One region of the Bradyrhizobium sp. WSM2254 genome, then DNA from elsewhere that is predicted to be linked to it. Evidence: predicted binding sites of a transcription regulator. Region 1 holds the regulator's gene; the other holds the start of a gene.

What was found. Region 1 encodes HrcA, which represses chaperone genes, less so after heat shock. Its sites were predicted from a motif close to GTTAGCACTCNCNNNNNGNGAGTGCTAAC; they were not measured.
Region 2: groES (co-chaperone GroES) is a predicted target of HrcA. The motif match lies at 1,824-1,852, and genes of this name have one in related genera.

Annotation. Positions count from the first base shown of each region.
Region 1 covers NZ_AXAB01000013.1:52,550-55,957, reverse strand. Annotated here, with positions in the region: gene hemW (radical SAM family heme chaperone HemW) at 1-30, opposite strand, end outside; gene rdgB (RdgB/HAM1 family non-canonical purine NTP pyrophosphatase) at 17-652, opposite strand; gene rph (ribonuclease PH) at 664-1,377, opposite strand; gene hrcA (heat-inducible transcriptional repressor HrcA) at 1,546-2,634, shown strand; gene grpE (nucleotide exchange factor GrpE) at 2,731-3,348, shown strand.
Region 2 covers NZ_AXAB01000031.1:94,397-97,804, reverse strand. Annotated here, with positions in the region: gene groL (chaperonin GroEL) at 1-1,266, opposite strand, end outside; gene groES (co-chaperone GroES) at 1,437-1,733, opposite strand; gene A3M7_RS0123260 (hypothetical protein) at 2,048-2,569, shown strand; gene A3M7_RS0123255 (protein phosphatase CheZ) at 2,842-3,408, opposite strand, start outside.

The sequences.
Region 1 (3,408 bases):
GACGCCGAAGGCTTCCTTAGCGCGGCTCAAGGCAGATCTCCGCCAGTTTCACGAAGGCGCGGGCGCGGTGCGACAGGCCGAGGCCAAGCGGCGGCAGCCCGTGCTTCTCGATGCTTTCCATCTCGCCGAAAGTACGGCTGTGGCCGTCGGGCAGGAACATCGGATCGTAGCCGAAGCCGGCGGTGCCGCGCGGCGGCCAGACCAGCGTGCCGTCGACGCGCGCCTCGACCTCGTCGAGATGATCGTCGGGCCAGGCGACGCAGAGCGCGGAGACGAAATGCGCCTTGCGCTTGTCGGGCATGGTCGCGCCGCGCTCCTGCAACAGGCGCTCGATCCGCGTCATCGCCGCGGTGAAATCCTTGGTCGGCCCGGCCCAGCGTGCGCTGTAGATGCCGGGCGCGCCGTCGAGCGCGTCGACCACGATGCCGGAATCATCGGCGAAGGACGGCAGCTTGGTCGCCCGCGCCGCCGCGATCGCCTTGATCGCGGCGTTGCTGCGGAAATCGTTGCCGGTCTCGTCTGGCTCGTGAAGGTCGAGCTCGCCGGCCGACACCGCCTCGATGCCGTAAGGCGCCAAAAGCTCCTTCATCTCGGCGAGCTTGCCGGGATTGTGGGTGGCGATGACGAGCTTTCCGGTGATTCGGCGGTGCATGGGCCTATTGACTACGCGACAGACAGTTTCTGCAAGTCCACGAGCCGCGCGACGCCCTTGCGCGCCAGCGCCATCAGCGCCAGGAACTCGGTTTCCGTAAACGGCTCGCGCTCCGCGGTGCCCTGCACCTCGATGATGCGGCCGTCGCCGGTCATGACGAAATTGGCGTCGGTCTCGGCCTCGGAATCCTCGGCATAGTCGAGGTCGAGCACGGGGTTGCCGTTGTAGATGCCGCAGGAGATCGCGGCGACGTTGTCGCGCAGCACGTTGGCCTTGACCATGTTGCGCGCCTTCATCCAGTTGACGCAATCGGCGAGCGCGACCCAGGCGCCGGTGATCGAGGCCGTGCGCGTGCCGCCGTCGGCCTGGAGCACGTCGCAATCGACCGTGATCTGGCGCTCGCCGAGCGCTTCGAGATTGATGATGGTGCGAAGCGAGCGGCCGATCAGGCGCTGGATCTCGACGGTGCGGCCGCTCTGCTTTCCGGCGGAGGCCTCGCGGCGGGTGCGTTCCGAGGTCGCGCGCGGCAGCATGCCGTATTCGGCGGTGACCCAGCCGCGGCCCTGGCCCTTCAGCCACGGCGGCAGGCGGTCCTCCAGCGTGGCGGTGACCAGCACATGGGTGTCGCCGAATTTCACCAGGCAGGAGCCTTCCGCATATTTGACCACGCCGCGCTCCAGCGTCACGGGGCGCAATTCGTCGGGCGCACGGCGGCTTGGCCGCATGGGAAATCCTCCAAAACTCTCGGAAAAGGGCTATTCGCGGTGCTTGTAGGTGGGGTGAGGGTGGGCGGCAAGGCTTTTTCACCCCCGGTTTTCCACCCCGCAAACGCCACGCTTGTCAGAACCCTTCGGGATAGACAAATTATAAGCGTCTGAGAGGAGTTACCGTCCGTGGCCCATCACGATCCGATCCATCTGATCGCGCCGCGCGCAGGCCTCGCCCAGCTCAACGAGCGTTCCCGCGACATCTTTCGTCAGATTGTCGAAAGCTATCTCGCGACCGGCGAGCCGGTGGGCTCGCGGAACATCTCACGCCTGATCGCGATGCCGCTGTCGCCGGCCTCGGTCCGCAACGTCATGGCCGACCTGGAACAGCTCGGCCTGATCTATGCCCCTCATACGTCCGCCGGCCGTTTGCCGACGGAACTCGGCCTGCGCTTCTTCGTCGACGCCCTGATGCAGGTTGGCGACCTCAATGACGCCGAGCGGCAGTCGATCCAGAGCCAGCTCACGTCCGTCGGTCAGGCGCAGTCGGTCGAGGCGGCGCTGGACCAGGCGCTGACCCGGCTGTCGGGCCTGACCCGCGCCGCCGCCGTGGTGCTGACGCCGAAATCCAATGCGCGGCTGAAACACATCGAATTCGTCCGGCTGGAACCGGAAAAGGCGCTGGTGATCCTGGTCGGCGAGGATGGCCAGGTCGAAAACCGCGTGCTGACGCTGCCGCCCGGAGTTCCCTCTTCGGCGATCACCGAGGCCGGCAATTTCCTCAATGCGCGGATTCGCGGCCGGACCCTGGCCGAGGCGCGGCTCGAGCTCGAGACCGCGCTGGCGGAAGCCCGTGCCGAGCTCGATCAGCTGACCCAGAAGGTGATTTCCGCCGGTATCGCCAGCTGGTCCGGCGGCGAGAACGAGGACCGCCAGCTCATCGTCCGCGGCCACGCCAATTTGCTGGAAGACTTGCACGCGCTGGAGGATCTGGAGCGGGTGCGCCTCTTGTTCGACGATCTCGAGACCAAGCGCGGCGTGATCGACCTGCTCGGCCGGGCCGAGACCGCCGAGGGTGTGCGCATCTTTATCGGTTCGGAGAACAAACTGTTTTCCCTGTCGGGTTCCTCCACCATCATCTCGCCCTATCGGGATGCCGCCGGCCACATCGTCGGCGTTCTGGGCGTGATCGGGCCGACACGGCTGAATTATGCCCGCGTGATCCCGACCGTGGACTACGCCGCGCGCATCGTCAGCCGCCTTCTGGGGGGCTGACCGGCGTTTGAGCCGATCACGGGCGCTTGATTTTCGTGAGCTTAGGCACGATATCCGGGCCAACAATCCCTTGAGACGAGTTCGAGAAGAGAGCCGATGACCGATCGAGACCGGCAGCCCGACGACACGACCCCGCCAACCGGCGAGCCCGTGGTGTCAAAACCCTACATCATGCCCGACGATCCGGAGCCCGGCTCGGTCGAGCTGTTGCAGCAGGAAGCCGCCGAGGCGCGCGACCGCATGCTGCGGACGCTGGCCGAGATGGAAAATCTGCGCAAGCGCACCACCAAGGAAGTCGCCGACGCCCGCCTCTACGGCATTACCGGCTTCGCCCGCGACGTGCTCGACATCGCCGACAATCTCCAGCGTGCGCTCGACGCGGTTCCGGCCGAGGCCCGTGCCGCGGCCGATCCCGGCCTGACCTCGCTGATCGAGGGCGTCGAGCTCACCGAGCGCTCGCTGCTCAACGCGCTGGAAAAGCATGGCGTGAAGAAATTCGATCCGCAGGGCCAGAAGTTCGACCCGAACTTCCAGCAGGCGATGTACGAGGTGCCGGATGCGTCGGTGCCTGCGGGCACCGTCGTGCAGGTCATGCAGGCCGGCTACACCATCGGCGAGCGCGTGCTGCGTCCGGCTCTCGTCGGTGTCGCCAAGGGCGGCGCGAAGGCTGCGCCCGCGGCGAACAACAACGAGTCGAGCGGCGCGGCGAACTGAGTTTGGGCGTCATTCCGGGGCGGCTCGAAGAGCCGAACCCGGAATCTCGAGATTCCGGGT
Region 2 (3,408 bases), on a different contig from region 1:
GGCGCGGAGCAGCGCGACGCCGCCGCCGGGGACGATGCCTTCCTGCACTGCGGCACGGGTGGCGTTGAGGGCGTCCTCGACGCGGTCCTTCTTCTCCTTGACCTCGATCTCGGTCGCGCCGCCGACGCGGATCACCGCGACGCCGCCGGCCAGCTTGGCGAGGCGCTCCTGGAGCTTCTCGCGGTCGTAGTCCGAGGTGGTCTCCTCGATCTGCGCCTTGATCTGGCCGACGCGGGCCTCGATGTCGGGCTTCTTGCCGGCGCCGTTGACGATCGTGGTGTTCTCCTTGTCGATCACCACCTTCTTGGCGCGGCCGAGCATCTTCACCGTGACGTTCTCGAGCTTGATGCCGAGCTCTTCGGAGATGAGCTGGCCGCCGGTGAGGATCGCGATGTCCTCGAGCATGGCCTTGCGGCGGTCACCGAAGCCCGGCGCCTTGACGGCGGCGACCTTGAGGCCGCCGCGCAGACGGTTGACGACCAGGGTCGCCAGCGCCTCGCCCTCGACGTCCTCGGCGATGATGACGAGCGGCTTGCCCGACTGCACCACGGCTTCGAGCACCGGCAGCATGGCCTGGAGGCCCGAGAGCTTCTTTTCGTGCAGGAGGATGTAGGCGTCCTCGAGCTCGGCGGTCATCTTCTCGGCGTTGGTGACGAAGTAGGGGCTGAGATAGCCGCGGCCGAACTTCATGCCCTCGACGATGTCGACCTCGGTGTCGAGCGACTTGTTCTCCTCGACGGTGATGACGCCCTCGTTGCCGACCTTCTGCATCGCCTGCGCGATCATCTTGCCGATGGCGGCATCGCCGTTGGCCGAGATGGTGCCGACCTGGGCGACCTCGGAGGAGGCGGCAACCGGCTTGGCGCGCTTCTCGATGTCCTTGATGACGGCGGCAACCGCGATGTCGATGCCGCGCTTGAGGTCCATCGGGTTCATCCCGGCGGCAACCGCCTTGGCGCCTTCGCGCACGATGGCCTGGGCCAGCACGGTCGCGGTGGTGGTGCCGTCGCCGGCGAGGTCGTTGGTCTTGGAGGCGACCTCACGCACCATCTGGGCGCCCATGTTCTCGAACTTGTCCTCGAGCTCGATCTCCTTGGCGACGGTGACGCCGTCCTTGGTGATGCGGGGCGCGCCGAAGCTCTTCTCGATGACGACGTTGCGGCCCTTCGGGCCGAGCGTCACCTTGACGGCGTTGGCGAGAATGTCGACGCCACGCAGCATGCGTTCGCGCGCGTCTCCGGAAAACTTGACGTCTTTGGCAGCCATTTCTGCAATCCCTCGTGTTTCGTGATGTGTCTTGTTTCGTGCTGGGTTGCGCTCTCTCCGTCATTGCCGGGCTTGACCCGGCAATCCATCTTTTTGCGAAGAATGATGGATGCCCGGGTCAGGCCCGGGCATGACAGTGGCGCATTCAGCGGCTGTTCAGGCGGATGGCCTTAGGCCAGAACGCCCATGATGTCCGACTCCTTCATGATCAGGAGCTCTTCGTTGTCGATCTTGACCTCGGTGCCCGACCACTTGCCGAACAGCACGCGGTCGCCCGCCTTGAGGTCGATCGGGATCAGCTTGCCGGTCTCGTCGCGGCCGCCGGGGCCGACGGCGACGACCTCGCCCTGGGACGGCTTTTCCTTGGCTGTGTCCGGAATGATGATGCCGCCCTTGGTCTTTTCCTCGGCGTCGATACGTTTGACCACGACACGGTCATGCAGCGGACGAAATTTGGATTTAGCCATGACGTTTCCCTTTGGAGGCTCGCTTCGGAAGTAATGAAGTGGGTGGGGCGGCGCTTCCGTCCGTCCTCTTCCCGAGGATCGAACGGCGCGCTTAGCAATCGGGCTTTCCGAGTGCTAATAGTGCGCCCGGAAATATGGCTTGGCCGCGATCCTGTCAAGCAAAGGTGGTTAAGCGATTGGTGAGGCGGATATAGGATGGTGGCATTGGAAACGTGTTCGGGGCGCCGGCGTATCAAAGGACGTCATTGCCCCGGCGTCGGTTTTGCGCTTGGCTGCGGGAGGGGTGCGGCCATGGTCTTGTTCGGGGGAATGCCATGATCAGTTCAGCTCGCGCGCGCACGGTAGCCAATCTGGCGGCCGCGTCTTCTCTGGCGCTGTTGCTGGGCGCCTGCGGCGGCGGCATGAGCCTGCCGTCCTTCTCGTCGTCGTCTCCGCCGCCCGAAGCCGAGCCCGGTACCGGCCCGGAAATGCCGGCGAGCATCCGCGCCGACGAGATCGTCGGCCGCTGGGGTCTTGCCTCGTTCCAGAACCCGGCCGACCGCGCCCGCACCGAGGCTGCGGCGCGGTCCCAGTGCAAGAATCCTTACGTGATCGGCGCCGGAACCTCCGGCGGCGTGGTCATGCATCTGGCCGACCAGGCGACGCCGCAGGAATTGCGGCTCAAGGGTTCGCCCAGCGGCAAGAACTATATCGGGCCGGCCGGTCCGACCCCCGGCGAGCAGGACCGCGAGATCGTGTCCTTCGACGGCCGCGTCCTGATCACCCGCTTCATCGACAAGGACGCCGCCACCCGCTACGGCAACATGGTCTACGTCCGCTGCGCCCCGAGGGCGTAGTCTCTCGCCTTCGTCATGCCCCGCGACCCGGCTACGCCAAGGCTTCGCCGGGTTTGCGGTCTAGGGGCGCCGAAGCTTTAGCGTAGGCGGCAGGCGGGGCATCCAGTACGCCGCGGCTTCTCGGCTCTAGCCTCGCTGTCTCTGGAATACTGGATCGTCCGCCCCAGTGCGCAATTGCGCACAAGGCGGACGATGATAGCGTGAGATAAATCCCCAAAAACAAAAACGCCGGCTCGCGCCGGCGTTTTGCGTTTCCGCGATCTCGCGTCCGTTCAGTCGAACAGCGCGTCGATGTCGTCCTGCGAGGCGTGGCCGACGTCGCCGGCGAGCTTCGGACCGTTGAGGAGTTTTTCGTCGTCGCTGCGGGCGTCGACCGGCGCCGGCACATGGGCCTTGATCGCGTCGACGCCGCCCCAGATCTCCATCATCGCGTTGATGTGCTGCTCGATGAACTTCATCGTGGTCATGACCTTGCTGATGCGCTGGCCGGTCAGGTCCTGGAAGTTGCAGGCCTCGAAGATCGAGATGACGCGTTCCTGGATGTCGTCGGCGAGCCGCTTCTGCTGGTCGGCCGATTGCACCTTGGACATCGCACTGGCCGCCTGGTCGATCGACTCGGCGGCTTCCAGGATCTGCTGGGTCGCCTGCTCGGTGCCGCCGACGACCGCGCCGAGTTCGCCATTGACCTTGGCCATCTCGCCGCCGTCGAAGCTCTTGCCATGCAGCGTCGCGATTTCGCGCTTGGTGCGGTCGATGGCGTCGTGGATGAGGTCGAGCTCGACCTTCAGCTTCTCGCACTGCTCGATCTGCGCCCGGTACGTGTCGAGCATGGTGCGCGT